Regions from separate parts of the Streptomyces sp. NPDC019937 genome, predicted to be linked through region 4. Evidence: riboswitches for the same ligand, from Rfam matches in the RefSeq annotation. Region 4 holds a riboswitch; each other region holds the start of a gene.

Region 1 (2,194 bases), on a different contig from region 4:
ACAGCGCGGCGAGCGCCACGGCCAGCAGCCCGAACGCGCCGAGCGCCCCGCCGCCCAGGGCCGCGTCGACGCCGCGGGCGGTCTGGTCGGTGAACACGGACGCTCCCCACAGCCCGAGCGCCTGGACGGCCACGAAGGACACGGTGACGCCGAGCAGCGTGCACCAGAACATGCGCGGCCGGGAGGTGGCGCGGGGCAGATAGCGGCTGAAGTCGCTGGCGTACGGCGCCCACGACAGCGCCAGGCTCAGGGCGATCGTGCTGGTCAGGACGAACGCGCCGACGCGGTCGGCGCCGTGGGCCGACCCGGTGGCGGCGGGGTGGACACCGTCGAGCAGCCGGACGGCCAGGGTGGCGAAGGCGGCGGCGAGGACGAAGGTCATCAGCTTCTGCATGCGGTGGATGGCCTCGTAGCCCAGCACCCCGAGCGCGCCCTGGGCGGCCATCATGATCAGCACCCCCAGCCAGAACGGCAGCCCGCACAGCCGGGCCAGCGCGTCACCGCCGAACAGGCCGATGAGCGCGTCCCAGGCGACCGAGGACAGCCACTGCAGGACGCCGGGCACCGCCACGCCCCGGCCGAACGCCAACCGCGCCAGGGGCAGCTGCCCGGCCCCGGTCTGGCTACCCCAGGTGCCCAGATACGCGGTGGGTACGGCGCCGATGAGGGTGCCCAGGACGACGGCGGCCAGCGCGGTGGCGAAGTCCAGGCCGAGGGAGATGCCGACGGTGCCGGTGAACACGCCGGTCATGGTCAGGTTCGGGGCGAACCACACGGTGAACAGGCGCCCCGGCCCGCCGTAGCGGTGGCTTTCCGGGACCGGCGCGATCCCGCGCGCCTCGACGCGCAGGTCCCCGGGCGCGGTGGGCATCCGCCCGTCGAAGACGGATTCCGCGCCGGTGAGCGCCGGGTCGGTGGCAGCATGCGGCCGTGGCATCGATGACATCCCTCCGCCAGTATTAACTGGTTCAGGTTCGACGGGTGTGATCTCAGCCCCCGCGTGGGGGCACCCCGTGTCCGGTGGAGCGCCCTTAAGGCTAGCCCCTCGCCCCGTGGTCCCGGCCCCGGGGGCGATCCGCGGGCCGGGCCGTGGCCGGGAGCGTGTCCAGGAACAGCGCCCCGGCCAGCAGCGCGGCGCTTCCCCGGGGCGCCACGCCCGTCTCGCGCAGCTCGGCGTCGAAGGCGGCGAGGGCGGCGGCGCCCGGGGCCGTCGCGGTGCCGCCCGCCTCCAGCACACCGCGCGCCCCGTCCTGCACCCGCCGGAGGGCGGGCGGCCCCGCCTGGTACAGCGGGCCGGTGTCCTGGAGGGTGCTCATCACGGTGAGCAGCGCGTCGAGGCGGGCCTGGGTCTCGGTGGCGCCCGCGGCCCGCGCCGTGGACAGGGCGTCCAGGGCGCGGCGTACGTGCGGGAAGGCGGCCCGCGCCTCGCCGCGCGCGCCCGCCGCCCCGTAGGTGGCCGAGACCTGCGACCCCGCCGAGGGCCTGCGCGGGGCGCCACGGTCGGCGTGGGTCGCCAGCTGCCGGGCGGTGGCGGTCAGCTCCCGCGGCGCGGCGCCGGGCCGCAGGGCGGCGGCCGCGACCAGCAGCCCCAGCACCCACAGCGCCCCGTGGTGCGGACGGCCGGTGGCCGGGCCGCCGCCGGCCCGCGCCATGGTCCACTCGGCGCAGCGGCCGATGGCGCCCAGCTCCTCACGGAGCGCCCGGGTCGGCTCGCCGGGGCGGCGGGCGGCGGCGGCCATGGCCGCGAACCCGGGGGCCAGCGCCTTGGCCGACCAGCGCAGCGCGAGCAGATCGGTGCCGGTGGCGCGGGCCTGGAGGTCGCGGGTGTCCGCGAGGCCCGGTTTGGGGGTCAGCTCCGCCTGGGAGATCAGGGCTCGTACGGCGGTCCGCGCCAGTGCCTCGTCCAGGGAACGCGTCGTGGGCATGCCCGGAGGGTAGGGGGCGAACCTTTCCCGGGCCTGGGCCGTTCCTGTGGTTCCGCTGTGTGCGGGCCCGTCAGTGCGACTCCCTGGCCACGAAGGATCCGCGGGTGCCCGCGAGGAAGTCCAGTCCGGCGCCGCGGTCGGCCTGTTCGACGTGGTCGCGGTAGATCCGCTCCCATCCGCCGGTGGCCGGTGGCGCGGCGGCGGTCACGGGCTGCCGTGCGGCGAGTTCCTCGTCCGGTATGTCCAGCCGCAAGAGCCGCCGCTCGACG
Region 2 (2,194 bases), on a different contig from region 4:
GGCCGCGGCGACGCCCGAGGGCGCCTGGGTGAGGGTCGCGACGACCCCGTCGAGGGTGGTGCCGTCGGGCAGCTCGCGGGGCTCGCCGTTCACGGTGACGGTCATGCGATGTGCTCCTGTACTGCCGCGAGGTGCGGCGCGAAGCGGCGCGGGGAGAACGGCCGCGCGTCGGGCGGGAGTTCGCCGCCGGTCAGAGCCTCGGCCATGACATCGCCGGTGATCGGGGTGAGCAGGACGCCGTTGCGGTAGTGGCCGGTGGCCAGCTGGAGGCCCGGCAGCGCGGTCGGGCCGAGCAGCGGGGCGTTGTCGGGGGAGCCGGGGCGCAGCCCGGCGCGGGTCTCGACGAGCGGCAGCTCGGTGATGCCGGGCACCAGCTCGTGCGCGTCGCGCAGCAGCTCGTACACCCCGCCCGCGGTGACCGTGGTGTCCCAGCCCAGCTCCTCCGTGGTCGCGCCGACGACCAGCTCGCCGTTCTCGCGCGGGACGAGGTAGACGTGCCCGCCGCGCACCACGGCCCGCACGGTCCGGGACAGGAACGGCGCGTACGGGCCGGGCACCGACAGCCGCAGCACCTGGCCCTTGACGGGGCGTACGGGCGGCAGGACCTCCTCGGGGACGCCCGGGAGCCGCCCGCTGAGGCTGCCGGCGGCCAGCACGGTCTGCCAGGCGGCCAGCCGGGTGCCATCGGCCAGCTCGGCCCCGGCGGCCCGGTCGCCGTCCAGCGCCAGCCGCTCCGCGCGGGCGCGGTGGAGGGCCACCCCGGCGCGCTCGCACGCCGTCAGCAGCGCGGCCGCCAGCCGCCGCGGGTCGATCTGGTGGTCGCCGTCGACGCGCAGGCCCCCGCGCACGCCCGGCGCGAGCATCGGCTCCAGGCGCCGGCATTCGCGCCCGGTCAGCCACTGCGCGTCCAGCCCGAGCCGCTGCTGGAAGGCGTGCAGCTCCCGCAGATGCGCGCGGTCGTCCGCGTCGAGCGCGACCGAGAGCGTGCCGCAGGTGCGAAAGCCCAGGTCGTGGCCGCTCGCCTCCTCCAGCTCCGCAACGAAGGACGGATAGCGGCGCGCCGAGGCCAGATTCAGCCCGAGCAGGGTCTGCTCGCCGTAGTGCAGCTCGGTGACGGCGGCCAGCATCCCGGCCGCGACCTGGGCGGCACCGCCGCCGGGCGCCGGGTCGGCGACGGCGGTGCGCAAGCCCCGCTGGGCCGCCCGCCAGGCCGTGACCAGGCCGATGATGCCGCCGCCGATGACGAGGACGTCGTACGGCGCGTCACCGGCGGGTGCCTCGCGCGCTGTGTGGGGTGGCGTGTGCATGGGCTGTCGCCCCCTCCCTTCGCCGGCATGACCCGGATCAGGTTCGTACGGTCGGAGGCCGCGCCAGCCTCCCTCTCAGCCCGGTGCGCCCGGGCTCCCGCGAGTGCTCTGTCCCGCCACCCTAGTACGCGCCCCGAATCGCCCGGAAGGGAGCGCCCCGGGCGGGGCCGGGTGCCGGGGCCCCTTCGCGACGGCCGTCCGGCCGGCCGGGCTGTGCCCGAGATCTCGTCGTGCGCTCTGCGGTCCGCCCCACCTGCCGCAATACAGTGATCGTGTGAGCGATGAGACGACGAAGACGATGGCGTCCTCGGCGGGTGGCGGCGGACAGCGGGTGGTGATCGTCGGCGCGGGCATGGCGGGGGTGCAGACCGCGGTCGCGCTGCGGGAGCAGGGCTGGACCGGGGAGATCCTGCTGCTGGGCGCCGAGCCCCATCAGCCGTACGACCGGCCGCCGCTGTCCAAGGCCGTACTGCTCGGCAAGGCCGAGGGGTCCGCGTTCGACGTGGACTTCGCCGCGCTCGGCATCGAGCTGCGCCTCGGCGTCCCGGTGACCGGGCTGGACACCGGCGGGCGGACGGTGGACACCGGATCGGGCCCGATCCCGTACGACGTCCTGGTGATCGCCACCGGCGCCGAGCCGATCGCCCTGCCCGGCAGCGAGGACGTGCCGGGCGTCCACCTCCTGCGCACCCTGGACGACGCCGAGCGGCTGCGCCCGGTGCTCGCCGGACAGGGCGAGGTCGTGGTGGTCGGGGCGGGCTGGATCGGAGCGGAGTTCGCGACCGCCGCCCGCGAGGCGGGCTGCGCGGTGACGGTCGTCGAGGCCGCGGACCGGCCGCTGGTCGGCGCCCTCCCGGCGGAGGTCGCCGCCCATATGACCGGCTGGT
Region 3 (2,194 bases), on a different contig from region 4:
GCGGCGGCAGGGTGGCCGAGTCGGCGACCTTGACCCCGTACCGGGTGAAGACCTCCGGCAGCTTGGCGTCCTCGCGCACCGGATTGACGTACATGTTCAGCGGTACGTCCTCCTGGAAGCGCTTGGTCAGCAGGAAGTCCAGCAGCGCCTTGCCGCCCTTGGTGTTGCCCCCGCCCTTCAGCAGCCCGGCGAACTCCGTCTGCCGGAAGCAGGTCCCTTCCGCCACCCCGGTCGGGGCCTTGGCGGGCTTCGACTTCGCGTCCGCCACCTCGGCGGGCGGGCTGGAGGCGTACGAGACGACGAGCGGCTTGTCGCCCTTGGCGCCACCCGCCGAGCCGGAGAAGCGGTCGTAGTACGCCTGCTCCCAGCCGTCGACCACCTCGACGCCGTTGGCCCGCAGCTTCTTCCAGTAGTCCCGCCAGCCGTGGTCGCCGTAGCGGGCGGCGGTGCCGAGCAGGAAGGCGAGGCCGGGGGAGGAGGTGGCGGCGTTCTCGGTGACCAGCAGGTTCTTGTACGCGGGCTTGGTCAGGTCGGCGAACGTCCTGGGCGGCGCGAGCTTCTCGCGTGCGAACCAGGCGCGGTCGTAGTTGACGCAGATGTCGCCGTAGTCGACCGGTGTGACGCGGTTCTTCGCCCGGTCGGGCTGGAAGGCCGCGGGGACCTTGTCCAGCCCCTTCGCCTCGTACGGCGTGAACAGGTCGTTGTCCAGCGCGCGGGAGAGCAGGGTGTTGTCGACGCCGAAGAACACATCGCCCTGCGGATGGTCCTTGGACAGGATCGCCTGGTTGACGGCGGCCCCCGCGTCACCACCGGCCTGCACCCGCACCTTGTAGCCGGTCTCGCGTGTGAACTCCTTGAGGACCGCCTTGGACGCCGCGAACGAGTCGTGCGAGACCAGGGTGACGGTCTTGGAGTCCTTGCCGTCCGCCGCGCCCCCACCGCAGCCCGCGAGGACGCCGGCGCCGAGAGAGGCCACGAGGGCGGCGGTGACGGCACGCCGAAGATGGCTGTTCATGCTGGGCTGACTCCCTACGCCGGTATGACCCGGATCAGGTTGGAGGGTCTGCGGCCGGGCCGCACTCTCAGCGCTCTCGCGCTCCCCTGTCGGAATGTTCATTTGTGCGTCGTCGCGGGATGGTTGTACGACGGTGGTGCGAAGGCACCGTATCAGCCGGTGGTCAGCGCTCCGTGGCCGCCAGCTGGCCGCACGCCCCGTCGATCTCCTGCCCCCGGGTGTCCCGGACGGTCACCGGCACCCCGTGCGCCTCCAGCGCCGCCACGAACGCCTTCTCGTCCTCGGGCCGGGACGCCGTCCACTTGGAGCCGGGCGTCGGGTTGAGCGGGATGAGGTTGACGTGCACCCGATGGCCCTTGAGCAGCCTGCCGAGCAGATCGGCGCGCCACGCCTGGTCGTTGATGTCCTTGATCAGGGCGTACTCGATGGAGATCCGGCGGCCCGACTTCTCCGCGTACTCCCACGCCGCGTCCAGGACCTCGCGCACCTTCCAGCGGGTGTTGACCGGGACGAGGGTGTCGCGCAGCTCGTCGTCGGGCGCGTGCAGGGACACCGCGAGCCGGCACTTGAAGCCCTCGTCGGCGAACCGCAGCATCGCCGGGACCAGCCCCACGGTCGAGACGGTGATCCCGCGCTGGGACAGGCCGAGGCCATCCGGCTCGGGGTCGGTGAGCCGGCGGATGGCGCCGATGACCCGGTTGTAGTTGGCCAGCGGCTCGCCCATGCCCATGAAGACGATGTTGGACAGCCGGGCGGGGCCTCCCGGGATCTCCCCGTCGCGCAGCGCCCGCATGCCGTCGACGATCTGGTGCACGATCTCGGCGGTCGACAGATTGCGGTCCAGACCCGCCTGGCCGGTGGCGCAGAACGGGCAGTTCATGCCGCAGCCCGCCTGGGAGCTGATGCACATGGTGACCCGGTCCGGGTAGCGCATCAGCACGGACTCCACGAGCGTGCCGTCGAAGAGCCGCCACAGGGTCTTGCGGGTGGTGTCGTCGTCGCAGCTGATGTGCCGCACCACGCTCATGAGGTCCGGCAGCAGCTCGGCCGCGAGCTTCTCGCGCGCGGCGGCCGGTACGTCGGTCCACTGGGCGGGGTCGTCGGTGTAGCGGGCGAAGTAGTGACGCGACACCTGACCGGCCCGGAAGGGCTTCTCCCCGAGGGCCGCGACAGCCTCGC
Region 4 (2,194 bases):
GGCGTGGGCGGCGATCTTGTAGGTGATCACGCCGGTCTTCACGTCGTCGCGGTCCGGCAGCCCCAGGTGCTCCTTGGGGGTGACGTAGCAGAGCATCGCCGTGCCCCACCAGGCGATCATCGCGGCGCCGATCCCCGAGGTGATGTGGTCGTATGCGGGCGCGACATCCGTGGTGAGGGGGCCCAGGGTGTAGAAGGGGGCCTCCTCGCAGATCTCCTGCTGGAGGTCGACGTTCTCCTTGATCTTGTGCATCGGGACATGACCCGGGCCCTCGATCATCGTCTGGACGCCGTGCTCCTTGGCGGTCCGGTTGAGTTCGCCGAGCGTGCGCAGCTCCGCGAACTGGGCCTCGTCGTTGGCGTCGGCGATGGACCCGGGGCGCAGTCCGTCACCGAGCGAGTAGGTGACGTCGTAGGCCGCGAGGATCTCGCACAGCTCCTCGAAGTGGGTATAGAGGAACGACTCCTGATGGTGGGCCAGGCACCAGGCGGCCATGATCGAGCCGCCGCGGGAGACGATGCCGGTCTTGCGGCGGGCGGTCAGGGGGACGTACGGCAGCCGCACGCCCGCGTGCACCGTCATGTAGTCGACGCCCTGCTCGGCCTGTTCGATGACGGTGTCCTTGTAGACCTCCCAGGTCAGCTCCTCGGCCTTGCCGTCGACCTTCTCCAGCGCCTGGTAGAGCGGCACGGTGCCGATGGGGACGGGTGAGTTGCGCAGCACCCACTCGCGGGTGGTGTGGATGTTGCGGCCGGTCGAGAGGTCCATGACCGTGTCGGCGCCCCAGCGGGTCGCCCAGGTCATCTTCTCGACCTCTTCCTCGATGGACGAGGTGACGGCGGAGTTGCCGATGTTGGCGTTGACCTTCACCAGGAACCGCTTGCCGATGATCATCGGCTCGATCTCCGGGTGATTGACGTTGGCGGGCAGTACGGCCCGGCCCGCCGCGATCTCCTCGCGGACCACCTCGGGGGAGACGTTCTCGCGGAGCGCCACGTACTCCATCTCCGCGGTGACCTCGCCCCGGCGGGCGTACGCGAGTTGGGTGACGGCGGCGCCGTCACGGGCCCGGCGGGGCTGGCGCGGCCGTCCGGGGAAGACCGCGTCGAGGTTGCGCAGGCCACCGCGGGGCGAGGTGTGTTTGACCCCGTCGTCCTCCGGCCGGGCCGGGCGGCCGGAGTACTCCTCGGTGTCGCCGCGGGCGATGATCCAGTTCTGCCGCAGCGGCGCGAGGCCACGGCGGACGTCGGTGTCGATGTGGGGGTCGGTGTACGGGCCGGAGGTGTCGTACAGCGTCACGTCCTGGCCATTGGTGAGGTGCACGCGGCGCACCGGGACCTGGATGTCCGGGCGGGAACCCGTGACATATCCCTTGTGCCAGCCGAAATCGCCGGCGTTTTCGCGCATGTGTGCATCCTGCTGAGTCATGAGACCCACTCCCTACGCCGGCATTACCCGGTAACAGGTTCAGCGGTCGGCGCAGCTGTCGCGTCAGCGCCCTCTCAGCCCGGTGCTCCGAGCTCCCGCGATTGCAAAGGTGCCCCCACGCTAACGGTTTCCCCGCATACCTGAACAGGGGGCCTCGCACTCTTGCGATGATGCGACGGTGACCGCGACACAGCAGGACCATCCGCCCGAGCAGCCCCGCGTGCCCGGCCAGGCCCACTCCCACTCCCACGGCCACAGCCATGCCCATGCGCACGGTCCGGCCGCCCCCGTCTCCGCACGCCTCCGCAAGGTCATCGCGGTGGTGCTCATCCCCTTCGCCGTCGCCGTCCTCGCCGGGCTGGTCGCGCTGTGGCCGGGCAGCCCCGAGCACACCACGCACGGCCGCAGCGGGCTCGGCTTCGACCAGGAGACGGCCGCCGGGCGGGTGGTGAAGGTGGAGGAGGTCGACTGCGCCGACGTCAACGCGCAGCCGCAGGCCCCCACCGAGCCGGGTCAGCAGGGCGGCGCCCCGGCGCCCGGCGGCGGGACGGGCGGCGCGGCCGGCGGAAGCGGCGGCGGGGCCACCGGCGGCGGGAAGAGCGTCTGCGAGCGGGCCACCATCGAGGTCACCTCGGGCAAGGACAAGGGCCGTACGTTCCCCGAGATCGTCCAGCCGAACGCCTCACGGAAGTTCAGCGCCGGGCAGGAGCTGAAGCTGAGTTACGCGCCCAAGGCGCCGAAGAATCTCCAGTACTCGGTCTCGGAC

Evidence for each region. Region 4 has a riboswitch for thiamine pyrophosphate ahead of thiC (phosphomethylpyrimidine synthase ThiC). Riboswitches for the same ligand answer to the same signal wherever they lie in the genome.
Region 1: linked by a shared signal. The riboswitch ahead of ABZ562_RS39385 (cytosine permease) and the one ahead of thiC (phosphomethylpyrimidine synthase ThiC) in region 4 are both predicted to bind thiamine pyrophosphate.
Region 2: linked by a shared signal. The riboswitch ahead of thiO (glycine oxidase ThiO) and the one ahead of thiC (phosphomethylpyrimidine synthase ThiC) in region 4 are both predicted to bind thiamine pyrophosphate.
Region 3: linked by a shared signal. The riboswitch ahead of ABZ562_RS31130 (thiamine ABC transporter substrate-binding protein) and the one ahead of thiC (phosphomethylpyrimidine synthase ThiC) in region 4 are both predicted to bind thiamine pyrophosphate.

What each region holds. Positions count from the first base shown of each region.
Region 1 covers NZ_JBEYAL010000075.1:7,398-9,591, reverse strand. The annotation lists gene ABZ562_RS39385 (cytosine permease) at 1-937, opposite strand, end outside; TPP riboswitch at 929-1,024, opposite strand; gene ABZ562_RS39380 (triphosphoribosyl-dephospho-CoA synthase) at 1,038-1,925, opposite strand; gene ABZ562_RS39375 (IlvD/Edd family dehydratase) at 1,996-2,194, opposite strand, start outside.
Region 2 covers NZ_JBEYAL010000047.1:19,865-22,058, reverse strand. The annotation lists gene thiS (sulfur carrier protein ThiS) at 1-105, opposite strand, end outside; gene thiO (glycine oxidase ThiO) at 102-1,307, opposite strand; TPP riboswitch at 1,305-1,418, opposite strand; gene ABZ562_RS34725 (FAD-dependent oxidoreductase) at 1,606-2,194, shown strand, end outside.
Region 3 covers NZ_JBEYAL010000037.1:66,393-68,586, forward strand. The annotation lists gene ABZ562_RS31130 (thiamine ABC transporter substrate-binding protein) at 1-1,015, opposite strand, end outside; TPP riboswitch at 1,010-1,113, opposite strand; gene rlmN (23S rRNA (adenine(2503)-C(2))-methyltransferase RlmN) at 1,179-2,194, opposite strand, start outside.
Region 4 covers NZ_JBEYAL010000010.1:153,506-155,699, forward strand. The annotation lists gene thiC (phosphomethylpyrimidine synthase ThiC) at 1-1,407, opposite strand, end outside; TPP riboswitch at 1,421-1,537, opposite strand; gene ABZ562_RS12760 (YibE/F family protein) at 1,607-2,194, shown strand, end outside.